Regions from separate parts of the Stenotrophomonas maltophilia group sp. SKK55 genome, predicted to be linked through region 2. Evidence: riboswitches for the same ligand, from Rfam matches in the RefSeq annotation. Region 2 holds a riboswitch; the other holds the start of a gene.
The links. A riboswitch is a leader RNA that binds a small molecule or an ion and turns the genes downstream of it on or off. The one in region 2 is predicted to bind thiamine pyrophosphate.
Positions count from the first base shown of each region.

Region 1: another riboswitch for thiamine pyrophosphate. It lies ahead of thiC (phosphomethylpyrimidine synthase ThiC); the one in region 2 lies ahead of AC2A1N_RS16450 (TonB-dependent receptor).

Region 1 covers NZ_JBXUHP010000048.1:181,158-196,279, reverse strand. Annotated here, with positions in the region: gene ilvC (ketol-acid reductoisomerase) at 1-623, opposite strand, end outside; gene ggt (gamma-glutamyltransferase) at 1,318-3,036, shown strand; gene AC2A1N_RS15385 (BCCT family transporter) at 3,535-5,112, opposite strand; TPP riboswitch at 5,337-5,438, shown strand; gene thiC (phosphomethylpyrimidine synthase ThiC) at 5,521-7,365, shown strand; gene AC2A1N_RS15375 (ion channel) at 7,502-8,173, shown strand; gene AC2A1N_RS15370 (winged helix-turn-helix domain-containing protein) at 8,433-10,751, shown strand; gene AC2A1N_RS15365 (helix-turn-helix transcriptional regulator) at 10,867-11,766, shown strand; gene AC2A1N_RS15360 (TonB-dependent receptor) at 11,816-14,662, shown strand; gene AC2A1N_RS15355 (hypothetical protein) at 14,832-15,041, shown strand; gene AC2A1N_RS15350 (HDOD domain-containing protein) at 15,101-15,122, opposite strand, start outside.
Region 2 covers NZ_JBXUHP010000052.1:4,414-19,535, reverse strand. Annotated here, with positions in the region: gene AC2A1N_RS16505 (M16 family metallopeptidase) at 1-477, opposite strand, end outside; gene AC2A1N_RS16500 (XAC0231 family protein) at 894-1,370, shown strand; gene AC2A1N_RS16495 (tRNA (cytidine(34)-2'-O)-methyltransferase) at 1,440-1,919, shown strand; gene AC2A1N_RS16490 (hypothetical protein) at 2,093-2,578, opposite strand; gene AC2A1N_RS16485 (acyl-CoA dehydrogenase family protein) at 2,661-3,824, opposite strand; gene AC2A1N_RS16480 (electron transfer flavoprotein-ubiquinone oxidoreductase) at 4,082-5,758, shown strand; gene AC2A1N_RS16475 (c-type cytochrome) at 5,824-6,225, shown strand; gene AC2A1N_RS16470 (ATP-binding protein) at 6,219-9,818, opposite strand; gene AC2A1N_RS16465 (response regulator) at 9,894-10,532, shown strand; gene AC2A1N_RS16460 (glycine zipper 2TM domain-containing protein) at 10,997-11,392, shown strand; gene AC2A1N_RS16455 (phosphotransferase enzyme family protein) at 11,521-12,645, shown strand; TPP riboswitch at 12,689-12,784, shown strand; gene AC2A1N_RS16450 (TonB-dependent receptor) at 12,855-15,044, shown strand; gene pnuC (nicotinamide riboside transporter PnuC) at 15,053-15,122, shown strand, end outside.

The sequences.
Region 1 (15,122 bases), on a different contig from region 2:
GCTTCCACCAGGGTCTCGAAACCGGCCTGCACCAGCGCCGACGCACCACCACACAGCACCGCCTGCTCGCCGAACAGATCGGTCTCGGTCTCTTCCTTGAAGGTGGTCTGGATCAGGTTGGCGCGGGCACCGCCGAGGCCGGCCGCATAGGCCTGGGCATGCTGCGCGGCCTTGCCGCTGACGTCCTGGTAGACCGCCCAGATGCACGGCACGCCACGGCCGATCTCGTACTCACGGCGCACCAGCGCACCCGGACCCTTCGGCGCGACCAGCACGACGTCCAGATCGGCGCGCGGCTCGATCATGCCGTAGTGCACGTTCAGGCCGTGCGCGAACAGCAGGCACGCCCCCTGCTTCATGTTCGGCGCCAGCACATCGTTGTAGAGCTTCTTCTGCACCATGTCCGGGGTCAGCACGGCGACCAGGTCGGCGTCCTTCACCGCATCGGCGGGCGCCACCACGGTGAATCCATCGGCCTGGGCCTTGGCTTCGGTCGGGCCGCCCGGACGCAGGCCTACCACCACGTCGAAGCCGGATTCGCGCAGGTTCAGTGCGTGGGCGCGGCCCTGGCTGCCGTAGCCGATGACGGCGATCTTGGTCTGGGGCAGGTCGTTGGTGCTCATGGGGGAGGTTCCTTGCGGTGGGAAGAAAAAAGAACGGCCGGTCGTCGAGGTGACGTGCCGGCCGGTCAGGGGAAAGCGGTGGAGGGGGCGCCGCGCATCGCACAGGCACAGCCACAGCCACCACGAGGCGTGGTGCTGCAGGTCCGGGTTGTGCGATGAGCGTTGGTCATGGTGGTTGCGTCTGAAACCAGGTCCTGAAATGAAAAAACCCGCACCGGGGCGGGTGCGGGTTTTTGAAGAGTTCCGGTGTGTCTGTTGCTTACACGCTGGCTCGTCCCGCACCTGTCGGTTGGGTAATAAGTACGAGCACAAGAATCGAACGCAGCGAGGCGGCGCCGGTGTCGGCGGCTTCGATGTGGGTTCGCGGTGGCGTGTTGTGATGCAGCATGTAATCGAGAGAAACACAGCCATTTCGGCGGTGTCAACCCTCGCGACAGATTTTCTTATCGGTTTCCGCGGCATCCAGCGGAATGGCTTGTGGCGCAAGGATGGTTGCCGTTGAAATTGTTTCGGTGAACCGGAATTCACTCCTTTCAGCGCGGTTTTTGCGCGGATTCCGGGCCGTTTTCGCCCTGGTGAGTGCGGCCCAAGGGCCGCGCCCACCGATAGGCCACGGCCCATGACCTCTGCCCGATACCGCATGAAGGCCGCAGCGGCGAAGATCGAGGGACCACCCTTCCACCGGAACCCGACCGTGTCCCGACGCCTTGCCCGCTCCCTGCTCGCCGCCGCCGTGCTGGCTGCCGTGCCTGCACTGTCCATCGCCGCCGACCGCATCACCGGCCACACCTTCGCCACCCGTTCGGAGGTGATCGCCCCGCATGCGATGGCGGCTACCTCGCAGCCGCTGGCCACCCAGATCGCGCTGGACGTGATGAAGGGCGGTGGCTCGGCGGTCGACGCGGCGATCGCGGCCAATGCCGCGCTCGGCCTGATGGAGCCGACCGGCAACGGCATCGGTGGCGACCTGTTCGCCATCGTCTGGGACCCAAAGACGCAGAAGCTCTACGGCTACAACGGCTCGGGCCGCTCGCCGAAGTCGCTCACCCTGGCCGAGTTCCAGCGTCGTGGCCTGAAGGACATCCCGGCCACCGGCCCGTTGCCGGTGTCGGTGCCCGGTGCGGTCGACGGCTGGTTCGCCCTGCACGACCGTTTCGGTCGCAAGCCGATGGCCGACAACCTGGCGCCGGCCATCCGTTACGCCCGCGAAGGGCACCCGGTGGCCGAGGTGATCGCCTACTACTGGGACCGTTCGGTGCCCAAGCTGTCGCAGTACCCGGGCTTCAAGGAGCAGTTCACGATCAACGGCCACGCCCCGCGCAAGGGCGAGATGTGGAAGAACCCGAACCTGGCCAGCACCCTGCAGAAGATCGCCGACGGCGGGCGCGACGCCTTCTACAAGGGCGAGATCGCCCGCACCATCGGTGACTACTTTAAGGCCAACGGTGGCTACCTGAGCTACCAGGACATGGCCGACCACCACGGTGAATGGGTCGAGCCGGTCAGCAGCAACTACCGGGGCTACGACGTCTGGGAGCTGCCACCCAACAGCCAGGGCATCGCTGCGCTTCAGATCCTCAACGTGCTGGAAGGCTACGATTTCTCGAAGATCCCGTTCGGCTCACCCGAGCACGTGCACCTGTTCGTCGAAGCGAAGAAGCTGGCCTTCGCCGACCGTGCGCGCTTCTACGCCGACATGGCATTCCAGCCGGCGCCGGTGCAGAAGCTGATCTCCAAGGAGTACGCCGCGCAGCGCCGGGCGCTGATCTCGATGGACAAGGCCTTGAAGGAAGTGCAGCCAGGCACACCGAAGCAGCTGGAGGAAGGCGACACGATCTACATGACCGTGGCCGACGCCGACGGCATGATGGTCTCGTTGATCCAGTCCAATTACCGCGGCATGGGCAGCGGCATGGCGCCGCCGGGATTGGGCTTCATCCTGCAGGACCGCGGCGAGATGTTCGTGCTGCAGAAGAACCATCCCAACGGATACGCACCGGGCAAGCGCCCCTTCCAGACGATCATTCCGGGGTTCATCACCAAGGGTGGCAAGCCGTATGCCAGCTTCGGCGTGATGGGCGGCGCGATGCAGCCGCAGGGCCATGCGCAGATCGTGATGAACCTGGTGGACTTCGGCATGAACCTGCAGGAAGCGGGCGACGCACCGCGCATCCAGCATGAAGGCTCGACCGAACCGACCGGGCAGGCCACGACGATGACCGACGGTGGTGAAGTGAATCTGGAAACCGGCTTCCCGTATGAAACAGTGCGTGCGCTGATGCGCAAGGGGCATCGCATCGTGTTCGCCGACGGCCCCTATGGCGGCTATCAGGCAATCATGCGCGACCCGGAGACGGGCGTGTATTACGGCGCGTCGGAGAGCCGCAAGGATGGGCAGGCGGCGGGGTATTGAGGTTTCCCGGCCACCGGGCTGAGCCCCCTCTGCGGTGATGGCAGTGATACGGGGCTTAGCCGGGCGGGTGGATCGTCTGGGGGCCGCTGCAAGTACGTCCATGTAAGCTCGGTCGCCGCATCCATGCGGCTCACGCCCCCAGCCAACCCACCCGCCCGGCCACGGACAGTTTCCGTGGCCGTCACCGCAGGAAAAGAAAAAAGAAGAGCAAGAGCAAAGGCAATGGCAACAGCCGCGCGCTGTGTGGCGGGGTCAGATCCGTTTTCCGAAGGAAAACGGATCTGACCCCTTCTTGTTTTCCGATACACATCTTCCACGCAAAGCGTGGAAAACCAACCGTTACCGGGAAACTGTCGGGGGTCACTTCATGGATGGGTTCACGGCGTGTCCTGCCCACCCACACCGCCCCACCCAACCAGCAGCAACCCAGAGCCGCCTTTGAATTTGACCTTGGCCCTTGCCTGAAAAAGCGGTGCAGCCGCAGGCTGCAAAACACCCTCAATCCTGATCGTGCGCGCGTGCGGCCTCGGCCTGTGTCTCCTCCTGCGCCGCCATCTCGCGTGCGATCCACGCATCGATCATGTGCCGCTGGCGCTGCGCCTGCCGCCGCTCGCGCGTGTATTCCTGGTCCAGCACCCGATACAGCGACACCATCACCAGCACCATCAACAGTGCGAATGGCAATGCCGCAATCGTGATCATGCCCTGCAGTGCCTCCAGGCCACCTGCGAGCAGCAACGCGCCCGCGATCAGCGCGATGCCCACGCCCCACGCGATCTTGTGCCTGCGCGGTGGTTCGCCCGCATCGTCTGTGGACATCGTGGCCAGTACCAGCACTGCCGAATCGGCCGACGTCACGAAGAAGATCATCAGCAGCACCAGCGCGATGCTCGACAGCAGCAACGGCAGGGGAAGGCTGTCGAAGAGGGTGAACAGCACCGTCTCGTAGCCGTTGCCCAGTGCCTGCACCAGGTCTGCGTGACCGAAGATCTGCGACCAGATTGCGGTGCCCCCGAAGACCGAGAACCAGAAGAAGCCCAACAGAGTTGGCGCAAGCACCACGCCTACCACGAACTCGCGAACACTGCGGCCGCGCGAGATGCGCGCGATGAACGAACCGACGAACGGCGCCCAGGAAATCCACCAGGCCCAGTAGAAGATCGTCCAGTCGGCCACCCAGGTACTGGACGAGAACGGCGACATGCGCAGGCTCATGGTCACCAGTTGGTTGAGATAGGAGCCCAGTGTGGTGGTGAAGGTATTGAAGATGGCGCCGGTCGGACCGAGCACCAGTACCAGTGCGAGCAGCAATGCCGCCAGCGCCAGGTTGACGTTGGATAGCCACTTCATGCCACGCCCGACGCCACTGAGCGTGGACGCCATGTACAGCACGAATGCCACTGCGATGATGGTCAACTGCAGCGGTACCCCCGCCTGAACACCGAAAACGCGCTCCACGCCGGCCGCGATCTGCACCGTGCCGAAGCCGAGTGCGGTTGCCACGCCGACTGCGGTGGCCACCACCGCAGAGATGTTGACCACCTTTCCGGCCCAGCCGCGATGGTGGCGACCGATGATTGGCTGCAGCATGTCGCTTATCTGACCACCGCCTTGGCGATTGAACTGGAACCAGGCCATCGCCAGGCCGATCAGCGCGTAGATCGCCCACGGGTGCAGGCCCCAATGGAAGAACGCATAGCGCATGGCGGCGCGCGCGGCGTCCATGCTTTCGGGCGCCAGCCCCTCCGGTGGCTTGCTGAAGTGCGAAATGGGCTCGGCGGCGCCCCAGAACACCAGGCCGATGCCCATGCCGGCAGCGAACAGCATCGACATCCAGCTGGCACGCGAGAACTCCGGCTCGGCATCTTCGCCACCGATGCGCAGGTTGCCGAAGCGGCCGAAGGCCAGGTACATCAGGAACACCAGCGCCAGGAACACGACCAGCAGGTACAGCCAGCCGACACTGCGGATGACCTCGGCCAGCATCGACTGGACCACGGTGTTGAAGGGACCGGGTGCAATACCGGCAAGCAGCACCAGCAGCAGAACCAGTGCGATGGAAACGCGAAACACCATGAAGGAGCTTCTCCGATCAAGGGATTGAGGGGAGCGAGCAGAGCTTGCAGCGAAGGGCCGGCGGCATGCAGCGCGAACCGGGCAGGGGCCGCGTCGGCGGCGAAGGAAGCATCGGTCGCTGGAGCGCGACGGACGTGCACGTTACTGAACGCGACGTCATGGTTCTGTTAACGAATATCGATTGGGGGCAACTCCGGAGGCGGGCGGTCTATGCTCTAATGCACGCCAAGAAGCGGGGGTACCGCGGCCAAGTGGCCACGGTTGAGACAGTCCCTTGGAACCTGATCCGGCTCATACCGGCGTAGGGAAGCTTTGCAATGCAGCCATTCCCGGACTCCGCCCAAGGAGCGTCCGGGCGCGGTCGCAGTGCGCCGCCGCTTCGTCCCTGACCTTCCTGGACGATGCCCGATGAACGCACAGCTCTCCGCCCTGCAGCAACAGGCCCAGCAACTCTCCGAATCCGTGACCCGGCCCATTCCCGGCTCGCGCAAGATCCACGTGCCCGGTTCGCGCCCGGATCTGCAGGTGCCGATGCGGGAGATTGCGTTGACCCGCACCCCGACGCTGTTCGGCGGCGAAGAGAATGCGCCGGTCACGGTCTACGACACGTCCGGCCCCTACACCGATCCGGGCGTGCGTATCGATCTGTCCGCCGGTCTGCCGGCACTGCGTCGCGGCTGGGTGGAGGAACGTGGCGATACCGAGCAGCTCGAAGGCCTGAGTTCGTCGTTCGGGCGTGATCGCGAGCACGACCCCAAGCTCGCTGCCGTGCGCTTCCCCGCACGCAGCCTGCCGCGCCGTGCACGGGCAGGCGCGAACGTCACCCAGATGCACTACGCGCGCCGCGGCATCATCACCCCGGAAATGGAATTCGTTGCCATCCGCGAGAACCAGCGGCTGGAAGCGATCCGCGATGCGGGCCTGCTGCAGCAGCACCCGGGCGAGGCGTTCGGCGCCTCGATCCAGAAGATCATCACGCCGGAGTTCGTGCGGGATGAAATCGCGCGCGGCCGCGCGGTGCTGCCCAACAACATCAACCATCCGGAAAGCGAGCCGATGATCATCGGCCGCAACTTCCTGACCAAGATCAATGCCAACATCGGCAACAGCGCCGTTTCCTCGGGAATCGCCGAGGAGGTAGAGAAACTGGTGTGGGCGATCCGCTGGGGCGGTGACACCGTGATGGACCTGTCCACCGGCAAGCACATCCATGAAACCCGCGAGTGGATCATCCGCAACTCGCCGGTGGCGATCGGTACGGTGCCGATCTACCAGGCGCTGGAGAAGGTCGATGGCCGTGCCGAAGCACTGACCTGGGAGATCTTCCGCGACACGCTGGTCGAGCAGGCCGAGCAGGGCGTGGACTACTTCACCATCCACGCCGGCGTGCTGCTGCGCTACGTGCCACTCACCGCCAAGCGGGTGACCGGCATCGTCAGCCGCGGGGGCTCGATCATGGCCAAGTGGTGCCTGGCGCACCACAGGGAGAATTTCCTGTACACGCATTTCGAAGAGATCTGCGAAATCATGAAGGCCTATGACGTGACCTTTTCGCTGGGTGACGGCCTGCGCCCGGGCTGCATCGCCGACGCCAACGACGCCGCGCAGTTCGGTGAGCTGGAAACACTGGGCGAACTGACGAAGATCGCTTGGAAGCATGATGTGCAGACCATGATCGAGGGCCCCGGCCACGTGCCGATGCAGCTGATCAAGGAGAACATGGACAAGCAGCTGCGTGAGTGCGGCGAGGCGCCTTTCTATACGCTGGGGCCGTTGACCTCCGATATCGCACCGGGCTACGACCACATCACCAGCGCGATCGGCGCGGCGATGATCGGGTGGTTCGGCACGGCCATGCTCTGTTACGTGACGCCGAAGGAGCATCTCGGCCTGCCCAATCGCCAGGACGTGCGCGACGGCATCATGGCCTATCGCATTGCCGCGCATGCGGCCGACCTGGCCAAGGGCCATCCGGGCGCGCAGGTTCGCGACAACGCGTTGAGCAAGGCGCGCTTCGAGTTCCGCTGGGAAGACCAGTTCCACCTTGGCCTGGATCCGGAGAAGGCCAAGGAGTTCCATGACGAGACGCTGCCGAAGGATGCGCACAAGCTGGCCCACTTCTGCTCGATGTGCGGCCCGCACTTCTGTTCGATGAAGATCACCCAGGATGTGCGTGACTACGCCGAGGCCGGCATGAAGGAGAAGTCGGAGGAGTTCCGCGCGGCTGGCGCAGAGGTCTACCAGCAGGGATGACGAGTAGCCGGGTGCCGGCCGCTGGCCGGCAGCCGGTTGTGCGGGGGCCGGGAAGCGTGCTGGCCAGCGGCCGGCACCACCGCTCATCACGCCGCTCCCCGCTATGCTCCGCGCATCACCCTGGGGGAAGGACACCATGCCTGTTGCCATGACCACCCGTTGGCTGGCCATCGCCCGCCGTCATCCTTCGGCCTGGCTGCTGGGTGCCCAGTTGATCGCGGTGCTGCTGTACCCCGCGCTGGACGACACCGCTGCCGGCCGCGCGGCGCTGGGCATGTTCGGCATGGCGGTACTGGGCCTGGCGCTGTGGGTGGTGCAGCGCAGCCCGCTGGGCACCTGGCTGGCACTGGTGCTGGCCATCCCGTCGGTGGTGTTCTCGCTGGCCGGTGCATTGCTCGACCGCAGCGCATTGCTGACCACCGCGCAGTTGCTGGAGAGCCTGCTGTACTTCTACACGGCCGGCGCGCTGATCGCCTACATGCTCCAGGACCACAAGGTCACCCGCGACGAACTGTTCGCCGCAGGCGCGACATTCACCTTGCTTGCATGGGCATTCGCGTTCGCATTCGCGGTATGCCAGCAGTGGTACCCGGGCAGCTTCCACGGCACCGGCGGAGGCGCGCAGCGCAGTTGGATGGAGCTGCTTTATCTCAGCTTCAGCTTGCTGTCTGGAGTCGGCTTGAGTGACGTCGTGCCGTTGCATCCACAGGCACGCGCACTGGTCATGCTGGAGCAGTTTTCCGGCGTGATGTACGTGGCTTTGGTGGTTTCGCGGCTGGTCGGATTGACCATGTTGCGGCGCATGTGAAAATGAACGCCAGATAAAAATTTCGCGCCCGAAAGGGCGCGAATGATGTCGCAAATTATGTGAATGCGTCGGCGAGAGAGAGCCTGATGTCGACCACGCGATAGGCGAGGTAACTTGCATAGGCTAGTATTAGCGCGCTCGATTGTTTTTGCGGTATGCGCCGATGCTTTGTGCGGAGTCTGGCTTTTCGCTGTTCCCAGGAAGGGGCGGTATCGAAGGCAAACACTGCCCGGGACCTGTCTCTACTGTGTAGCAGAAAATGAACAGCAGCGAAATCCAGCCCCCGGTATCCGATCGGATACGGATAGGAGAGTGCACCGTCACTCTGTCCTCGCGCGAAGTCGAGGTCGTCGGCGCGCGTCGCCCGCGCCGGCTGACGCCGAAGGCGCTGGGCGTGCTGCGCGTGCTGCTGCGGCAGCCGGGCCGCGTTGTCACCCGCGACGAGTTGTTCGCCGAGGTATGGCCGGACACGCTGCCGACCAACGATGTGCTGACCCAGGCCGTCACCCAGCTGCGCAAGGCGTTCAGCAACGACGACGACAACGGCCAGGCCTACATCGAAACCATCGCCAAGACAGGCTATCGGCTTCTGGTTCCGGTGCAGGTGCTGGACGATGCCGAGCCCGTGGCCGCAGGCGTCCCTGACGACGAAGGCATGGCCGCGCAGCCGGTGACCACTGCTGCGTTGCCTGCGCATCCACAGGCAGCGCGCCGCCGCTGGCGCCATATCCGTCGGCGCGTGCTGCTGGCGTTGGGCGTGTTGATGCTGGCCACGCTGCTGGTGTTGACCACGCTGCTGCTGCGTCGTGCACCGGCCGGCAGTTCGCCGGTGGAGGCTGCCGTGGAGAACGGTACGCGGGTGATCGGCAGCCCGCAGCGGCCGTATCGGTTGATCACCGCGACCAGCGGCTTTGAAACCTATCCCACGCTGTCACCGGATGGTTCGCTGGTGGCCTATGAGGGCGCCAACGAGGATGGCAACGGCGGTGGCGCGATCAAGCTGCAGACCTCCGGCAACGCGCCGGCGCGCCAGTTGCTGGCGCCACCGGCCGGTGCCGTCGATCGCTTCCCGAACTGGTCGCCAGATGGCCGCGAAATCGCCTTCGCGCGGTTCTCCGCCGACGGCGGCTGCCAGGTACTGATCGCCAGCGCCACCGGTGGCGCACTGCGCCAGGCCACACGCTGCGATGGCACGGAGCTGCTCAGTTTCGACTGGACGCCAGATGGGCGTGGCCTGGTGTTCGGCAGCATGGTCGGTCGCTACGCGCACCGTGGCATCCGTGTGCTGGACCTGGCCAGTGGCCAGTGGCGCGCGCTGGCCTACAGCGTCGATGAGGATGACTTCGACTACGCACCGCGGTATTCGCCCGATGGGCAATGGCTGGTGTTCGTGCGCAACCCGCAGCTGGGTGATCTGTGGCGGGTGCCGGCCGCGGGCGGTACGCCCGAGCAGTTGACCGATGAAGCGGCAGAGCTGCGCGGCTGGGCCTGGCTGGACGATGGCCGAACCATCGTCTTCGGTCGTCGTGTCGATAGCGAGGCGCGGCTCTATTACCTGGATGTCGAGCGGCACACGTTGCGCGATGCCGGCCTGGATGATGCGCAGTGGCCAGCGGTGTCGCGACGCGGTGGCATGCTGGCGTTCGTCCACCGGCGCGCGCAGTTCGGTGTGTTCAAGGTGCCGATGCAGGGCAGCGGCACGCCCGAGCGCCTGTTCGCCTCCAGTGGCCGCGATGGACAGCCGATGGCAGCGCCTGATGGCCGCCAGCTGGTCTTCACCTCCGATCGTTCCGGCAGCTTCGCCCTGTGGTGGGCGGACATGCAGCGGCCGGATTCGCTGCGTCCCATCGAAGGGCTGCGGCCGGAAGCGCGGCAGGCACCGGACTGGTCGGCCGACAGCCGGCAATTGCTCGTGGTTGGCCGCGATGCGCATGGCCGCACGGTGGTCTATGAAATCGCGCCACGCGATGAACGCCTGCAACCCTTGCCGGTTCCGGCCGAACAGCCGTTGCAGGCACTGTATGGCGCCTCGCCGCAGCAGCTGTTTGTGGTCGAGCGCGATGCCGACCAGCGCACGCGGTTGAGCCTGTTCGATCGCAGCGTCCAGCCCTGGCGCCGCTTGGCCAGCATCGATGGGGTGTCGCAGGCGCGCTTTGACCGGAGCAGTGGCCGCGTGTTGTTCACCCGCTTGGCCGCCGGTGGCCTGTGGTCGGCGGATGCCGCGTTGTCCCCGACCAGCGTGCAGCAGATCAGCGATGACCGGCCCAGCCGCTGGCGATACCGGGCCTGGACCGTGACCGGCAACAGCGGCATCGGCTACCTTGGTACCTCGACCACGTGTGGCACCACCTTCGTGCGCATCCAGCCCGGCCGCGAGGAGGCGGAACGCTGCCTGGACGCAGAACGGCTCAGCGCCGGCAACGGGCTCAGTGCCAGCGCCGACGGAAAGGACCTGTTCGTGGCGATGGCGGTCAGCGATGGCGCTGACATCGGCGTGATGCGGTTGCCCGAACGCCCGCCTGCACTGTTTCCCGCATTCTCCAAGTTGTTGTTGTTCAAGGGAAACGGGCCTTCGTAATTTCTTCGTCGGGATCTCGTAGCGAATTCGTGGCGATCTCGTCGGACCTTCCTGACGCGGTGCCGCCTGATTTGGCAAAACGGAGTCCTGTACTAGGCAAATCCGTGGTGCCCCCATGCGTCAACTCTCGCTGGCCGATCGCGGCCAAACTGTTTCCCTGGACCGGTCGCTCGACGAAGTCGCACCGACCTGCCTGGGCGTGGCCCGGCTGGGCAGCCTGCAGACCGCCGGCTCCAGCTTCACTGTCTGGATGCAGGTGCGTGGCAGCTCGTGGGTCGAGGCCAAGGAAGGGCGCTTCCGCCTGCGCCAGGGCGAGTGGATCGCCTTCGAGAAGGAATCGCGGCCGCTGGTGCAGGCCGGTCGCAACGGGTTGTGCGTCGGCCTGAACCTGAACATCGAAGCGCTTCGCGTGCTGACCGAGATGGCCGACTGCGGCCTGTATGCAGGTCGTGGCCGGATGAACCGTACTGATGCCCGCGTGGCGCTGCGCCTGTGGCGCGATGCGCTGGCCAGCGGCCAGCCGGCGCAGGCCCTGCGCCCGCTGCTGCTGCACCTCGCGGGCCTGCAGCGTGGCCTGGCCGACAACGTGCAGCGCTGCCCGGGCCGCTCGCGCAGCCGCAAGCGCCAGGTGTTCGGCCGCATGCAGCGCGCGCGCCTCTATCTGGAAGGCAACAGCCACCGGGTGGTGCGCATCGTCGAACTGGCCGAGCTGACCAACTTCTCCAGCTGGTACCTGTCCAAGACCTTCCAGAGCCTGTACGAGGAAAGCCCGCAGTCGCTTTCGGCACGACTGCGCCTCGAACGCGCCGCTGATCTGCTGCGCGACACCGACATGATGGTGGGCGAGGTCGCTGCCGCCAGCGGTTTCGACAACTGCTGCAGCTTCGCGCGTGCGTTCCGCGCCCGCTACGGCCAGTCCGCATCGCGCTTCAGGGAGAACGGCGGCTTGCTCCCGCCACAATCCGCAAAGTCTCCGGTTGGTTCGCGCAAATACAGCGCTGCAACGCAATCGTAACGTGCTGGGGTGTTTTAACACGCTGCTAACACGTACCTTGGAGAGATTGATGAACGTTCGTAATCCCGCAGTGCGGTTCGGCTTGCTGCCGGCCGGCATTGCGCTGGCGCTGGCGCCGGCCTTTGCTTCCGCCCAGGAAGCAAAGGGCACCACCGATCTGGACCGCATTTCGGTCACCGGCTCGCGCATCCGCGGCGCCTCGGTGGAAACCCAGCAGCCGATCCTGACGATGACCCGCGAATCCCTGGAAAAGCAGGGCTTCTCGAGCGTCGCCGACGTGCTGAACAACCTGACCTCGGCCGGCTCCCCGGCCATCTCGCGTTCGGAGTCGCTGGCTTCGGGCGAGAACGTGGGCGGCTACTACGTCGACATCCGCAACCTGGGCGCCCAGCGCACCCTGGTGCTGATGAACGGCAAGCGTCTGGGCGCAACCACTGCGGGCTACCAGGATCTGAGCCAGATCCCGATGTCGGCCGTTGAGCGCATCGAAATCCTGAAGGACGGCGCCTCGTCGATCTACGGCTCTGACGCCATCGCCGGCGTGGTCAACGTGATCACCCGCAAGAACTTCGACGGCGGCGAAGCCAACGTCTACGTCGGCCAGTACGGCAAGGGCGACGGCGACACCGAAACCTATTCGATGACCCTCGGTGCCCGCGGCGAACGCGGCAGCCTGACCCTGTCGGCCGAGTACTCGAAGCAGGATCCGGTGTGGGCCAAGGACCGCTGGTACAGCCGCGACGGCTCGTTGGGTCCGAACTCGACCTCGGCCACCTGGAGCCCGATCAGCCAGAACGGCAGCTGGTGCAACCCGACCCAGGTCAACTGCGGCGACTCCAAGCAGGCTGTCTGGAAGACCCTGAACGCCGGCGGCAACCCGAAGAACCCGAATGACTACCATGTCATTACGCCGGACGAATTCGCCAACTCCAACGAGCAGATGACCCTGCTGACCGGTGTGAAGCGCAAGTCGGTCTACATCAACGGCACGTACGACTTCACCGATTCGATCAGCCTGAACACCGACGTGCTCTACAACGAGCGCCAGACGTTCCAGCAGATCGCCGGCTACCCGTTCCAGTCCAACTCCTTCGGCACCCCGCTGGAGGGTTCGAGCGCCTTCAACCCGGTCGGCCAGGACGTCAGCTTCCGTCGCCGCCTGTGGGAAGTGCCGCGTACCACTGACAGCCAGCTGAAGACCCTGCGCTTCGCTCCGACCCTGACCGGCTTCTTCGAGCTGGGCGGCAAGACCTTCGACTGGGACGTCGGCGCGCTGTGGAACCGCAACGAGTCGATCAAGAGCAACCGCGGCGACATGAGCCTGATCGCTGCAGGCCAGGCCCTGGGCCCGTCGTTCATCGATGCCGGCGGCGTTGCACGCTGCGGCACCTCGGCCAAGCCGATCCTGGGCGACTGCCGCCCGTGGAACCCGCTGCTGCCGTACGGTGTTGATGGCCAGGGTTCGCTGGCGAACCAGGAGCTGCAGGACTTCCTGTTCCCGACCTTCACCACCCGCGGCGTCACCAAGACCACCAGCTTCACCGCCAACCTGTCCGGTTCCATCGTGACCCTGCCGGCCGGCGACCTGGGCTTCGCGCTGGGTGTCGAGCACCGCAAGGAAGAAGGCAATTACGTGCCGGACGCCTTCGCGCAGTCGGGCCAGTCCACCGGCCTGGGCCAGAAGCCGACCCGCGGCCAGTACGATCTGAACGAGGTCTACCTCGAACTGAACGTGCCGCTGCTGGCCGACATGGCCTTCGCCAAGGAGCTGACCCTGAACGTTGCCAGCCGTTACTCGGACTACAGCAACTTCGGTGGCACCACCAACAGCAAGTTCGGCCTGACCTGGCGTCCGCTGGATGAACTGCTGGTCCGCGGCACCTACGCCGAGGGCTTCCGCGCTCCGACCATCAGCGACCTGTACGGTGGCCTGAGCTCGAGCTTCGAGTCCTACATCGATCCGTGCGGCGTGAACGCCCCGGGCAGTGTTGCCGGCAATGCCGCGTGCACCGCCGCTGGCGCTCCGGCCAACTATGTGCAGCTGGGCCAGGGCAACCTGCCGTGCTCGACCCTGCCGTGCCAGTCGGGTGACCAGTTCGTCTCGGGTGCCAACCCGAACCTGAAGCCGGAAACCTCCAAGAGCACCACTTTCGGCCTGGTGTGGAGCCCGCGCTGGGTGCAGGGCCTGGACGTCTCGCTGGATTGGTACAAGTACGAAATCAGCGACATGATCATCGCTGACAGCGTCGACCGCATCCTGCGTGACTGCTACGTGCTGGGCAACTCCGAGCGTTGCTCGAGCGTGACCCGTGCGGCTGACGGCCACGTCAGTGCGATCACCTACGGCACCGCCAACCTCGGCAAGATGGAAACCGAAGGTTACGACCTGGGCATCAAGTACCGCCTGCCGGAACTGGCCATCGGTCAGTTCAGCATCGACTGGACCACCAGCTACACCGCCAAGTACGACGAGCAGGGCCAGAACAGCGCGGGTGACAACATCATGATCGGCCGCGTCGGCGAGCCGGGCCTGTTCCGCGTGCGTTCGAACCTGGGCGTCAACTGGCAGTACGGCGATTTCGGTGTGAACTACACCGCGCGCTACTACTCCGGCATGAAGGAAAGCTGCATCTCGCTGGCTGATGGCTGGTGCGATGCGCCGAACCACATGGCCAATGGCGAAACCGATCCGCTGCGTCACACCGGCTCCAACACCTTCCACGACCTGCAGGTCAGCTGGAAGGCGCCGTGGGATGCGACGATCGCCCTGGGTGCGAACAACGTGTTCGACCACAAGGGTCCGCTGCAGTACTCGGCTCCGAACTCGGCGTTCGCCTACTACGGCGGCTTCGATGTGGGTCGCTTCCTGTACATGAAGTACACCCAGCGCTTCTGATCCATCGAAGTGCGGTAGCAACACGGGGAGGGCGGGCCGCAAGGTCCGCCCTCTTTTATGTAGGGGAATTCCGGAAACTGTTGGAAGGTGAGCGCAGTCACGGTCCTGTCGTGTCGCAATCGACACAGTCAGGAGGTCCAATACCGGACGCTTGCATGTGGAGAGGGATATGAAGAACACGTTGCTGCGCCAGGCATCAGCCGCTGTACTGATCTATGCGGCGCTGGTGGGCGCGGTGTTCGCGCAGGGCCTCGGGGTCTGTGGTGGCGGGCTTTATTGCGAAGAGTTCCGCCAGCAGTGCCTGGCCAGTGGCAAGTCACCGGTCATCTGCGAGTCGCAGTATCGGCGTTGCGTGCAGGATGCCTGCGGTACCCGCTGACATGGGAAGGGCGCACCGTGTGGGTGCGCCCTCTGTCGTCAGGACATCATCCAGCACGCTCAGGCGTCGCTGGGCACCAGT
Region 2 (15,122 bases):
CAGCGCGGCCTGGTCGATCGCACCGACCAGATGGCCCATGCGGTCCGATTCCATCCACAGCGCCATGTCCAGCGCGGTGGTCGGCACGTTTTCGAAATAGTTGGTGCGATCGGTGTTGGTGGTGCCGTTCTGGTTGGTGGCACCCACCTGCTTGAACGGTTCGAAGAATTCGCCGTCGTGGTTTTCGCTGCCCTGGAACATCAGGTGTTCGAACAGGTGCGCAAAGCCGGTACGGCCAGCCGGCTCGTCCTTGCTGCCCACGTGGTACCAGACGTTGACCGCAACGATCGGCGCCTTGCGATCAGTATGCACGATCACGCGCAGGCCGTTGGGCAGGGTGAACTGCTCGTACGGGATATCGACCTTGGCCGGTGCCGCCGGCTTGGCGGCGAGCGCATGGGTGGGCGCGAGCGTGCCCAGGGCGGTGCTGAGGGCGACGGCCAGCAGTGCAGCGCGCGGGCGAAGGGCGAGAGACATATCCGGATCCTTGGTCACGAAGGTGAACCCCGATCCTAGCCTGCGCGCGCGGCGGCCGGAATCGGTCGCCAGTCACTGGGGGTGTTTGCCCAGATGGCCATCCAGTCCGATGCCCACGGGCGCTCTTGAAACGTCACAGACGCCGGCTGAAGGCGTCCGGACAGTGTCCGCGGCTTATCGAATGGACAGGTGTCCGCCCACCGGACACTTTCGGGACCACATAAAAGCCTTGCAAATCAACAACTAAAAGTTGGCACGCGGATTGCTTGGTACTTCCTGCGCCAGGAAGGGCTTCAGACAAAAGCTGACTGAAGACTGAACAAATGCAGGAAATCGAAAATTTCTCTTGCATGCCCAGAATTGGTGTACTACATTACTACCACACCACTGCTCACCAACACTAAACAGGCCCCGTCATGAACGCCAAGACCATTGCCATCGCCATCGCCCTGATCGCCGGCACCGCGGTTGTTTCGTCGGTGCAGGCCTCCGAATCCATCAAGACGCTGTCCACCGTGCAGGTTCGCCCTGCCGCCGACCAGCTGGCCCAGCAGGCCTGGGAACAGGCCAGCGGCATCCCGACCCTGGCCACCGTGGAAGTGCGCCCCAGCGCCGACCAGCTGGCTGAGCGCAACGGCTACGTCGCCGCCCCGGTCGCCGCCGCGATGCCGATCACCACCCTGGCCTCGGTGGAAGTGCGCCCGAGCCTGGAACAGCGCGTCGCCCTGGCCGCCGAACTGGAAGCCCAGCGCTACGCCGCCACCCTGGCTGCCGCTGCCACCAACGTCGCCAACTCGGTCATCGTCAACCTGCCTGCCCTGCAGGTGCGTCCGAGCGCTGCCGACCTGCAGGCCCTGGCCACCGAAACCGCCCAGGTCCTGCTGCGCCCGTAACCGGTGCCGCCCTGCCCCGCGCAGGGCGTGCGCCGTAAAGGCGGCGGTCGTCGCAGGTACACTGCGCCGATGAATGCCGCGCCCCAGTTCCACGTGATCCTGTTCCAACCGGAAATCCCGCCCAACACGGGCAATGTGATCCGGCTCTGCGCCAACACCGGCGCGCAGCTGCACCTGGTCGAGCCACTCGGCTTCGCACTGGAAGACAAGCAGCTCAAGCGCGCCGGGCTGGACTACCACGAGTACTCGCGCCTGCAGGTGCACCCCGACCTGGACACCGCGCTGGCGCGGATCGCACCGAATCGGTTGTTCGCACTCAGTACCCGCGCCAGCGTGCGCTACGACAGCGTGGCCTTTGAAGAGGGCGATGCGTTCCTGTTCGGCCCGGAAAGCCGTGGCCTGCCGCAGGACGTGCTCGATGCCCTGCCGGATGGCCGCCGCCTGCGCCTGCCGATGCGGCCGGACAACCGCAGCCTCAATCTTTCCAACACCGTTGCGGTGGTGATGTACGAGGCGTGGCGGCAGCATGGGTTTGCCGGCGGCGCGTAGCTCACGTGTGTTACTTTCTTTGCTCGCGCAAAGAAAGTAACCAAAGAAACGCGCCGCCATCGGCGAGCCGGTGCTGCGCACCGGTACCCTGCGCTCCTCGGCCCGCTTCAAGGCGGACCCGACAGCCGCGCGGTAGATCCACGCCATGCGTGGATGCGTTCCGCCTGGATCAATCAGGAGTGGGCGCCCTTGCGTTGCCCGGGGCGCGTGCGATTGCCGACAGAAGAAAACTCCAGACCATCAATATCGGCATGCGCACCGCACATGCCCAAGCCCGTCACCGTCGGGTCGATCCCGCCGGATGAGACTCTCAGCGCACCTGCATGTTTCTCGATAGCCACTGTGCCTAGTTCGGACTGATGAATCAGTTTTCCGCCTTCGGGCTTCATATGCAGCACGAAGGAGCAGACGTGCTGCATCGCCTGGGTACTGTGCAGCTCAACCCTATAGCCCAGTGATTCTTCGACAATCGACAGGCTGTCCCTGAACCCATCACGGCAACTGCGTCCGCTGCCCGGTTCGGTACACAGATCGCTCGCCTGCGAATAGCTGCCTGCCCATGCCCCATCATCCCTGTTGCCTGCCCACGCCATCTGCAGCACGGAGGCTTGGAACAGCAGCGGGAGGCACAGCAGCCTTACAGCGGGATTGTTCTTCATTCAGCTTGCATCTCCGGATAGGCGTCCCTTGCCGCCCACCCTACCTGGCAATGCCGGCCAGCGGCCGGCACTACCGATGCACTCAGAACGCGTTGATGCCGGTCAGCTCGCGGCCGATCACCAGCTGGTGCACGGTCTCGGTACCCTCGTAGGTGATCACCGATTCCAGGTTCAGCGCATGACGGATCGCCACGTGCTCGGTGGTGATCCCAGCCCCACCGAGCAGATCGCGACACTCGCGGGCGATGTCAATCGCCATGCGGCAGTTGTTCCACTTGGCCAGGCTGACCTGCTGCGGCTGCAGCTGGCCGGCTTCCTTCAGGCGACCCAGCTGCAAGGCCAGCAGCTGCGCGGTGGTGATGCGGCGGGCCATCTCGGCCAGCTTGATCTGCGCGCTCTGCGTGGCCGCCAGCGGTCGACCGAACAGCACACGCTCCTTGGCATAGCCCAGCGCTTCATCCAGGCAGGCAATCGCCGCACCGATCGGCCCCCAGCTGATGCCGTAACGGGCCTGGGTCAGGCAGCCCAGCGGCCCCTTCAGGCCCTTCACGTTCGGCAGGCGATGGCTGTCGGGCACGCGCACGTCATCGAAGAACAGCGCGCCGGTCAGCGACGCGCGCAGGCTCATCTTGTGCTTGATCTCCTGCGTCGTGAAGCCGGCCATGCCCTTTTCCAGCACGAAGCCTTGGATGCCGTCCTCGGTCTGTGCCCAGACGATCGCGAGGTCGGCCACCGGGCCGCTGGTGATCCACATCTTGCTGCCGCTGATGCGCCAGTCGCTGCCGTCGCGCACCGCGCGGGTCTTCATGCTGGCCGGGTCGGACCCACCGTGCGCCTCGGTCAGGCCGAAGCAGCCGATCAGTTCGCCGCGTGCCATCGCCGGCAGCCACTGCTGGCGCTGTTCCTCGCTGCCGTACGCGTAGATGGGATACATGCACAGCGAGCTCTGCACCGAAACGAAGCTGCGCAGGCCCGAATCGCCGCGCTCCAGCTCCTGGCAGATCAGGCCATAGCTGACCGCGCCGAGGCCACCGCCGCCGTACTCGGTCGGCAGGGTCGCGCCCAGCAGGCCCAACGAGGCGATCTCCGGCACCAGTTCGTCGGGGAAGCGGGCCTGATCGAAAGCATCGCCGATGATCGGCAGCACGCGCTCGTTGGTGAAGCGGGCGACGCTCTCCTGCACCGCGCGCTCTTCCTCGTTGAGCAGGGAACGGACATCGAACAGATCGTACGGATGCAAAGCCATGGCACTCACACGCAGTCAGGACCCGGCCATTGTCGGTCATCCGGGCAGCGCGTGCCGACCAAGGTCGGCACCCACCAGAGATGCACCGCTACGCTGCAATGCAGCAATCATGACGTGAACATGGCCGATCTAGCTCGATCACGCGCGGCCCGGTACCCTGACACATTCAAACAACCGTTTCGCCCGTGGCCGCACGCGCGATTCCCAGGCACCGCCGGTGGCCCCGATGCCGGCCCTACCCACGAGTCATGCAATCGATGAGCGCTGAAGCCAACGCCCTGCCCCCGCGTGAAGTAATGGAGTTCGACGTGGTGATCGTCGGTGCCGGCCCCGCCGGCCTGGCCACCGCGATCCGCCTGCGCCAGCGCGCGATCGAAGCCGGCCGCGAGCTGTCGGTGTGCGTGCTGGAGAAGGGCTCCGAACCGGGCGCGCACGTGCTGTCCGGCGCGGTGATGGATCCGCGCGCGCTGACCGAACTGTTCCCGGACTGGGCCGAGCGCGGCGCACCGCTGAAGCAGAAGGTCACCCGCGACGAATTCCTGTTCCTCAGCGAGACCGGCGCGCGCAGCACCCCCAATGCGCTGCTGCCGGAGTGCTTCCACAACGAAGGCAACTACATCATCAGCCTGGGCGAAGTGACCCGCTGGCTGGCGCAGCAGGCCGAGGCGCTGGAGGTTGCGATCTTCCCTGGCTTCGCCGCTGCAGAAGTGCTGTACGGCGACAACGGCGAGGTCATCGGCGTGGCCACCGGCGACATGGGCATCGAGAAGGACGGCAGCATCGGTCCGGCCTTCGAACGGGGGATGGCGCTGCACGCCAAGTACACGATCTTCGCCGAAGGTGCGCGCGGCCACCTCGGCCGCCAGCTGATCGCCCGCTACAAACTGGACGAAGGCAAGGACCCGCAGGCCTACGGCATCGGCATCAAGGAGCTGTGGCAGATCGACCCGGCCCGGCACGAGCCGGGCCTGGTGGTGCATGCGGCTGGCTGGCCGCTGGACAGCGACACCTACGGCGGTGCGTTCCTGTACCACGCCGACGGCGGCAAGGTCGCCATCGGCTATGTGGTCGGCCTGGACTACAGGAACCCGTGGCTGAGCCCGTTCGAGGAGTTCCAGCGTTTCAAGACCCATCCCTCCATCCGCAAGCACCTGGAGGGCGGCACCCGCATCGGTTACGGCGCCCGTGCGATCACCGCCGGCGGCCTGCTGTCGCTGCCGAAGACGGTGTTTCCCGGGGGCGCGCTGGTCGGCTGCGAGGCCGGCTACCTCAACGCCAGCCGCATCAAGGGCAGCCATGCCGCGATCAAGACCGGCATGCTGTGCGCCGACGCCGCGTTCGACGCGCTGGCCGCCGATCGCCAGCACGATGAACTGAGCGCCTACCCGAAGGCGTTCGAAGCCAGCTGGCTGTTCACCGAACTGCAGCAGGCCAAGAACTTCAAGCAGTGGTTCAAGAAGGGCCAGACCGTTGCCACGCTGATGACCGGCGTGGAGCAGTGGCTGCTGCCGAAGCTGGGCGTGCGCAACCCGCCGTGGACCCTGCACCGCACCCAGCCTGACCACGCCTGCCTGGAGCCGGCGTCGCAGCACACCCGCATCGCCTACCCCAAGCCCGATGGCGTGCTGACCTTCGATCGTCTCAGCTCGGTGTTCCTGAGCAGCACCAACCACGACGAGAACCAGCCCAGCCACCTCACGCTGAAGGATCCGAGCATTCCGGTGAAGGTGAACCTGGCCGAGTACGCCGGTCCCGAAGCCCGTTACTGCCCGGCCGGCGTGTACGAGTTCGTCGGCGACGCCGACAACGCGCGCCTGCAGATCAACGCGCAGAACTGCGTGCACTGCAAGACCTGCGACATCAAAGACCCGACCCAGAACATCGTCTGGGTGACCCCGCAGGGCGGCGGCGGCCCGAACTACTCGGGCATGTGATCGCCCCGGGCTGCGACCACGTGTCGCAGCCCGGCCGCTCCACCGCACCGCTATCCTGCCCGCCCATGCGTGCCTCCCGCCTGCTCACCACCGTTGCCGTGGCCCTGCTTGCCACGGCCTGCCAGCGCACGCCTGCGGCGCCGGCCACGCCTGAACAGGCCCGGCAGCAGGCCATGCAGCGCGCGTTCGAACTGTGCGCCGGCTGCCACACCGTACAGCCTGGCGGCATCCACCGCTTCGGCCCCAACCTGCACGGCGTGATCGGCCGTCGCGCCGGCAGCCTGCCCGATTACGGCTATTCCGACGGCATGCGCCGCGCCGACATCACCTGGAGCGCGCAGACCCTGGACGCGTTCCTGCAGTCGCCCACCCACGTGGTGCCCGGCACGCGCATGTACAACGCCTTTCCCAGCGCCGAACGCCGCGCACTGGTGATCGCCTACCTGCAACAGCAGTCGTCTCAGTGACCCAGTCGCTGCAGCTGGTGCTGCAGGCGCTCCACGAACGCCGTTACAGCGGCGAACACCGGTGCCGGATCGGCCTCGGTCGCATCCTGCAGGCGCTCGACCAGCGCGTTGGCCTGCCCGGCCAGTGCGCTTGCCCCGATCGCCCCCAGACCGCCCGCCTGGCGATGCAGGTGGAGCGCCGCAGTCTCGCGGTCACCGGCCCGCACGGCGCGCTGCACCGCCGCCAGATCACTTTCACTGGCCTGCAACAGGCTGTCGCGCAGCTGCTCGGCCACGGCGCGCGAGCCATAGCGCTGCTGCAGGGTGGCCAGATCAGGCAGCACTTCAGCGTCGTCGGCGACAGTCTCCTGCACGGGCGCATCGAACGACTGGCCCTGTGCCTGCGGCAGCCAGCGCAGCAGCGCGGTGCGCAGCGTGGCCAGCGACAGCGGCTTGGCCAGCACCTCGTCCATGCCGGCCTCGCGGCAGCGGCGCGCATCGTCGTCCAGCACGCTGGCGGTCAGCGCCAGCACCGTCAGCCGCGGCTGGCCGGTACGGCCCTCGCGCTCGCGCAGCAGGCGGGTGAAACCGAAGCCGTCGAGTACCGGCATGCGGCAGTCGGTAATGACCAGATCGAAGGCCTCCGATGACAAGCGGTCCAGTGCCTGCTGGCCATCGCCCAGCAGCACATGGGGTACGCCCAGCTGCTGCAGCCGCCACGCCATCATCGCCTGGTTGGTCGGGTGATCCTCGATCACCAGCACGCGTGCCTCGCGCAGCGCCGGCGGCAGCAGCGCCGCCTGCTCCTGCTCCGCAACCAGCGCTTCAACGTCACCCCTGCCTGCCTCCACCAGCGCCAGCCGCACCTCGGCGCGGGTGCCCTCGCCCAGCGTGCTGTGCAACTCCAGCTCGCCGCCCATCATCTGCACCAGACGCTGGCAGATGCTCAGGCCGAGGCCGGTACCACCATGGTCGCGCTGGATGTAGGCACCGGCCTGGGTGAACGGCGCAAACAGGTGCTGCAGCTGTTCCGGTGCGATCCCGGTGCCGGTGTCGGTGACGCTCAGGCACAGCGGCTGGCTGCCGTCTTCGGCGGTCGGGCCCAGTACCTCCAGCTGCAGCCGCACTTCGCCGCGTGCAGTGAACTTGATGGCATTGCTGAGCAGGTTGAACACGATCTGGCGCAGGCGCACGCCATCCACTTCGTGCGCTGCCGCCAGCTGAGGGTCGATCTGCACGTGCAGTTCCAGCCCGCGTGCACTGGCCTGCGCCGACATCAACCGGCACACGCTTTCCAGCAGGGGCCGCAGCGGTTGCGGCACCGGCTCCAGGCGCAGTGCACCCGCTTCCAGCCGCGAGTAATCGAGGATGTCGTCGAGGATCTGCCGCAGCATCTGCGCCGAATCCTCGATCACGCCGAGGATGCGCTGCTGCTCGCTGTCCAGCGGTGAGTGCGCCAGCACCTCCAGCATGCCCAGCACGCCGCTCATCGGCGTACGGATCTCGTGGCTCATCGTGGCCAGGAAACGCGATTTGGCCTCAGCGGCCTGCTCGGCGTCCGCCTTCGCCGCCGCCAGTGCATCGGCCTGCATCCGGGCTTCGCTTACATCCACCCAGTACCCGCTCCAGATCACCGCGCCTTCTTCGGCGGCGTAGGGATGGGCCTGGCTGCGCACCCAGCGCACGCCTTCCCCGTCGCTGCGCAGGCGGAACTCCAGGATCAACGGCGCGAACTGGTGCGCGGCCTGCTCGATGGAATGCAGGATGCGCGCGCGGTCCTCCTGCTCGACGCGTTCCAGCAACACCCTCGCATCCTGTTCGGCCTGCTGCCGGGTGATGCCGAACAACGCAGGCAGGTCGCCGGCGATGAACGGGAAGCTCAGCGTGCCATCGGCATCGCGACGGGCCTGGTAGACCACCGCCGGCAGGTTGTCGGTCACCTCGGCCAGGCGCTGCTCCAGCTGGCGGCGTCCTGCCACCTCACGGCGCAGCCGCCAATGGCCCACGCCATGCACCAGCAGTGCGGTCAGCAGCACCATCAGCACGGGCACGCCCCACCGCAGCAGATTGCTCCAGTCGACCCCATTGCGGTACTCCACCGCCAGCCAGGCGCTGCGCAGCGCCTCGCGCTTGCGTGGGGTCATCTGCAGCAGCAGGCGATCGAAGGTCGTGGCCAGGGCCGCATGGCGGCGATCCACTGCCAGCGCCAGCTGGTCGTTGAAACCGGCCGGAGCCGCGACCTGCATCCGCCCCGGGAAACGGCTGCGCAGCAGGTGATCGACCACGGCAAGGTTGCCGACATAGGCATCGGCTTCACCCTCAAGCAGGCGCTGCAGCGCCTGCTCGGCACTCCGCGCAGCAATGATCCGGGCCTGCGGCGCCTGTTGCTGCACATAGCCACGCACGCGCTCCGGGTCGGACAGCAGCACGCGCTTGCCCTGCAGGTCGGCCAGGCCCAGCAGCGACTCGCCATCGCTCCTGACCACAATCACGTTCGGCACGCTGATGAAGGGCTGGCTGAACACCCAGTCCGGGCCCAGGTAGCGCGAATCAACGGGTATGCCCATCACCGCCTGCAGTTCACCGCGGCGGGCCTTCTCACGCACCTCGTACCAGTCGTGGCTGTTCTCGACCTTCAGGTTGGCGCCGGCCTGCATCAGGCGCTGCAGGTACTCGCTGGCCAGGCCACTGGGCCGGCCATCCTCGCCGGTGAACGACAGGGGCGCGGCATTCGGCGCGAAACCGATCATCAGCGGCTGCTCCAGCACACGCTTCTCGGCCTGGCTCAGCGCCAGCTGCGCCGATGCCGACCAGTGCGGCGGTGACAACCAGCGTTGTGCAAGGGCATCGCGCTGGGCCTGGCTGGTCGCGGCCAGCGCCAGGTCCAGGGCTTCGGCCAGGGGTTGCTTGCTGTTGGGAATGCCGAAGTGCAACCGTTCAGGGGGCAGGTCGCTCGGCCGCAACAGCGCCACGCCCTGCAGGCGCCGGCTGGCAATCAGCTCGGTGGCGACGAAGGCATTGCCGATGTAGACGTCCGCTTTGTCGTCTCTGACCATCTGCAATGCGCTCAACGTGTCATTTGCGACAAGCTGGCGGGCACGCGGGAATCGGGCGCGCACCTGCGGACCGGTCAGGAAGTCCTGTTCGATCACCACCCTCAGCCCATCCAGGTCCGGCATGTCGGAGGCACGCAGGTCATCGGGCCGGCCCACCAGTGCGAGCGGCGCCTCACTGTAGGCGGCGGTATAGACCATGCAGCGGGTGCGGTCGGCACTGAGGCCGACATTCATCACCACGTCGATCTCGCCACGACATGCCGCATCCAGCACGGATGTCCAGTCCGGATAGCGGCGCGCCTCGACCTTCACACCGAGCTGGCGAGCAAGATGCGACAGGTAGTCCGGTCCCAGCCCGACCTGCTCGCCATCACGGAGGGACTCGAAGGGCGGCCAGCCGCTGTCATACTGCCCGACAACGATGGTCGGATGCGCCACCAGGTATTCGCGCTGCAACGGGCTGAGCGGCAGCAGGCCAGGGGCCGGCTGTGCCTGGGCCACGGGCAGCGCCAGCACCGCCAGCAGCAGGAGCAGCCCGCGAACAGCCCACCTACGCATCTGCGTCGATCTCCTAGAATCCTGCCAGGGACCGCGATGGTCGCGGTCCGGCGTGCCCGATGGCCATACTAGAGCATGAGCTTGCGCATCATCATCGCAGACGATCACCCCGTGGTCCGTATCGGTACCCGCGCCGTCATCGAGTCGAGCGGCGTCGGCCGCGTGGTCGGCGAGGCCGACAGCGCGCAGGCGCTGATGACCCTGCTCGCCAGCCAGCCCTGTGACCTGCTGGTCACCGACTACTCCATGCCGGGCAGCCCGCAGGCCGACGGCTTCGCCATGATCGGCATGATCCGCCGCCGCCATCCCGACCTGCCGGTGCTGATGCTCAGCGTCTCCAGCAACCTGGCGATCCTGCGCATGGTGCTCGACAGCGGCGTGCTCGGCCTGGTCGACAAGAGTTCGTCGATGGACGAACTGCCACAGGCCATCCAGTCGGTCTACCGCGGCCAGCCCTACATCAGCCGCAGCCTGCGCGAGCGGGTGGAAGCGGCCGGCAGCTGGCGCATGCGCGAGGGCGACGGCAAGCCGCTGTCCCCGCGCGAGGTGGAGGTGCTGCGCTTGCTGGGCACCGGCATGACGGTAAAGGAGATTTCGCTGCTGCTGCACAAGAGCGTCAGCACCATCAGCCGGCAGAAGGGCGATGCGATGCTCAAGCTGGGGCTGAAGGGCGATGCCGAATTGTTCGACTATCTGCGTGACGGCAAGATCTGAGACGCGATTCACATAATCGCCCCAGCAACAATGCGAGGTCGAAGGGATCGACCGGCGCATGTCCGGCCGCCAGCCGCGTCACCGTGGACGCGGGCCGCCAGCAGGCAGAGCCTGGCGCTTCGCCGCGGTGCGGTGCAGGGCGCGCCTGACGTGCTGCAGCCGCAGCAGGAGACCCCGCAGGAGCAGGCGCGGCAGGCCCAGAAGGCGATGGGCGTCGGACATGCCAACGCCTTGGCAGAGGAGGGAGGGGCCACCTCCGCGGCCCTTTTCCTTTCCGCCAGCTGAGCGGCCGCAGCCGCTTTCAGCCTTGCTTCATGCCGCCTGCCGCTAGATGAATGCGCAAGCCGCTCGGTGCACCAGGCAATGTTCCGGCAATGTTGGAACGCCAGCGTGGACATCACGGCAGCCGGGGCGCCCCGCGCCCTCCCTGCCCAGCGCGGCATGCACCTCACAGGAGAACGAACATGCTCAGTACTTCCACACTCAGCTTCCGTGGTCTGGCGATGGCTCTGGCACTGGTGGCCGGTGTCGCCGTGGTCAGCGATGCCAGCGCGATGTCGAGGAAGGACAAGCGCACCCTGGTCGGCGCCGTGGTCGGTGGCGTGGCCGGCAACCTGCTCTCCAACGGTGATCCTGCCGCCACCGTCGGTGGTGCCGTGGCCGGCGGCGCGATCGGCAATCTGACCACCTCCGACCGCCGCGACCGTCGTTATTACGACAATCGCTACTACGACAACCGCTACGATCGTGGCTACTACCGCAGCGGTTACTACGATCGTGGCGACGACCGCCGCTGGCAGCGCGAGCGTTACTACGACAACCGCTACTACCACGACCGCGGTCGCCATCGCGGCTGGTAAGCGGCACGGCGGCGTTACCCTGCCGATGGCAGAGACGGGCGGGTCGATGACCCGCCCGTTTGCGTTGGCCGCGCGCATGGCGTTGAATGCGCAGCCTTGGATGTGACTTTCCCCTCTCAGGCTGCGGCATGACGTCTTCCTCCCACCGCGTGCAGGGCCTCAACAACGACGAGGTCGCTGCCGACTGGCCACCGATCAGCGCGGCGGACATCGCGTGGTTGCGGCAGTGCTATCCGCAGCTGGACAGCGGCAGCCAACCGCGCTGGCACAGCCCGCGACCGCTGTCGGCTGCCGCCATCGTCGATGGCACGCGCGGCGCGGTGTTCATCAAGCGCCATCACCACAGCGTGCGCAACGCGGCCTGCCTGGAGGAAGAGCACCGCTTCATCGCCCATCTCGCCACTGCTGGCGTGCCGGTGGTGCAGGTGCTTGCAGCGACCGATGGTCACACCGCAGTCGAACGCGGCGAATGGACGTTTGAACTGCACGACGTCGGCGTAGGCGACGACCTGTACCGCGACGCGGTGTCGTGGTCGCTGCTGACCGACGTCGCGCAGGCCCGTGAAGCCGGACGCATGCTGGCCCAGCTGCACCGTGCTGCCGACGGCTACCGCGCGCCCCAGCGCAGCACCCATCTGCTGGTCGCGCGCGATGATCTGATCCGCGCCGACGATCCGGTGGCGGCAATCAAGGCAGGGCTGCACGCGCGCCCCGGCCTGGCCCGCTATCTCGCGCGCATTCCGTGGGAAGCGCAGTTGCGGCGTGACGTGCTGCCGTGGCACACGGGCCTGGCCGAGCGCCTGCGCGACGAACCACGGCTGTGGGCGCACAACGACTGGCATGTCTCCAACCTGCTGTGGCGCGACGGGCAGGTCAGCACCGTTCTGGATTTCGGCCTGGCCTCGCCCACCAGCGCACTGTTCGACCTGGCCACCGCCATCGAGCGCAACGCCGTGGCGTGGCTGGAGCTGGCGCGCGGCATGGAGGCCGTGCGCATCGATATCGCGCTGGCGTTGCTCGATGGCTACCGCGAGGTGCTGCCGCTGTCGGCGGCACGCGTGCACCTGCTGGCCGACCTGCTGCCGATGGTGCATTTCGACTTCGCACTGTCCGAAGTGGAGTACTTCGAAGGTGTCACCGGCTCGACCGCGAATGCCGACGTGGCGTGGCAGCCCTTCATGCTGGGGCACCCGGCGTGGTTCCACAGCGCGCCGGGACAGGCATTGCTGCAGGCCCTGCACGCGGCAGCCTGAAGGGCGCCGGCTCGCAAATCCGTACCATTTGTAGTGAAATGGTCACCTGAAGCGGGGGTGCCTGGATCTGCCAGGCTGAGAGAGTCCCTTGGAACCTGATCCGGTTTGCACCGGCGTAGGGAGCTTTGAGCCGCAGCCACACCCCCGTCATGGGCCGGTGCACCTGCGCGCCGTCGCTTCGTCTCCCTTGTTGTCCGAAGACGAATCGAATGAACCGCTGCCTGCGCCCCACCCTGCTCTCCCTCGCCCTCTGTGCCGCGCTGCCGCTGCATGCCAGCGGGGCCGAGGCCACCACCGATGCGTCTGCCACCGGCGCCGAACGCTCGCCGACCGAACTGGCGGCGGTGCGCGTGCAGGCCGGCAAACCGAAGGCCGATACCTCGCGCGTGAACGCCTTCGGTGGCGGTTCGTGGAAGGACACGCCGGCTTCGGTGAACGTGCTCGAGCGCGACTATCTCGACCGCCGCCAGCTACGTTCGCTGTCCGAGCTGGCCAGCAATGATGCCTCGCTGGGTGATGCCTACGCGCCGGTGGGCTACTACCAGAACGTCGCCATCCGCGGCTTCGCCCTGGACGCCGCCACCGGCTACCGCTTCAATGGGCTGTCCATCGCCGGCGAGCAACGCCTGGCGCTGGAGAACGTGCAGTCGGTGGAGATCCTCAAGGGTGAAGCCGGCCTGGCGGCAGGCGTGATGGCGCCGGGCGGCATCATCAACTACATCGGCAAGCGCCCGGCCGAAGTGCGCACCGCCACGCTCGGCACCGATTCGGAAGGCTCGCGCTACGTCGCCGTCGATGTCGGCCACTGGATCACCCCGCGCTTCGGCCTGCGCCTGAATGCCGCATGGGATTCCAGCAAATCCTACGTCGAGCATGCCGATGGCCGCCGCAACTTCTACTCGCTGGCCGCCGACTGGCTGATCGGCGAGCGCGGCAAGCTGGAAGTGGATGCCAACTACCAGACCAGCTCGCAGCGCTCGGTGTCCGGCTACCAGCTGCTGGGCGCGCGTGACCTGCCGCGTGGTGTCGACCGCGAGCATCTGCTCGGCTATCAGCCGTGGCAGCGCCCGGTGGATATCGCCAGCACCAACATCACCGCGCTGCATACTTACGATTTCAATGACGCTTGGCAGTCGCGCGTCTCGGTGGGCCACAGCCGCTCGGTGATCGACGACAACGTCGCCTTCGCCTACGGCTGCTACTACGCCACGCAGTGCGCCGACGGCAGCGTGCCGGGCAACTACTTCGCGCCCAATGGCGACTATGACATCTACGACTACCGCAGCCCGGACGACACCCGCCAGAACCAGCAGGCCCGTGCCGAACTGCGTGGCCGCTTCGAGACCGGCAGCATCGGCCACCAGCTGACCCTCGGTGCCGACTACTTCCGCCGCACCGTGGACAGGCGCCCGAGCGTCAACGAGTACGTCGGCACCAGCAACATCCACGACGCACCGGTGCCGGTGTTCGCGCCGTCGCCGAGGATGCCGGGCCCCTCCGCACTGCGCCTGGACAGCCGCCAAGCCGCGTTCTTCGCGCTGGACCGGATGAGCTTCGGTGACGACTGGCAGTGGCTGGCCGGTGGCCGCTTCGTGCGCCTGGACGAGCGCGCCTACGACAAGCGCGGCATCCCGCAGCGGCACAGCCGCCTGTCGCGCTTCCTGCCACAGACTGCGGTGGTGTGGAAAGCCACCGACCAGCTCAACGCCTACGCCAGTTACGTGCGCGGCATTTCGCTGGGCCAGGAAGCGCCGTTCTGGACCAGCAACGCTGACACCTTCCTGCCGTCGGTACAGTCGCGCCAGCTGGAAGTGGGCGTGAAGTACGTGCCGGTCGAGGCGTTGACGCTGGGCGCAGCCGTGTTCCGCATTTCGCAGCCGTACCAGTACGCCAAGCCGGACAACAGCGACGTGGGTTACACCTTCGTCGAGGAAGGCACGCAGACCCACACCGGCCTGGAGCTGACCGCCAACGGCCAGCTGACGGACGCATTGCAGATCGTGGCCAGTGCCAGCGTGCTGCAGGCGCGCGCGCGCGACACCGGCACGCCGGCCTATGAGGGCCATCAGCTGGTGAACGTGCCGAAGGTGCGTGCCAGCGTGCACGTGGCCTATGCACTGCCGTTCCTGCAGGGCCTGGATGTCACTGGCGGGTGGCGCTATGCCGGTGCCAACGTGGCACGCGCCGACGGCGCCGTGCGCGCGCCGGACTACTCGGTGTTCGATGCCGGCCTGCGTTTCCAGCACCGGCTGCACGAGCGTGCCGTGACCTGGAACCTGTCGGTGGACAACGTGTTCAACCGCTTCTACTGGCGTGACACCGGCAGCAGCGGCGGTGACTACTACCTGTTCCCCGGCGCACCGCGACAGGCGCGCCTGTCGGTGACGTTCGCGCTGTGAACGGCGTCGTGCTCGAGTGGACCGCCGCGCTGTGCAGCGTGCTCGGCGTCTGGCTGATGGCCCGGCGCCGGTTGTCTG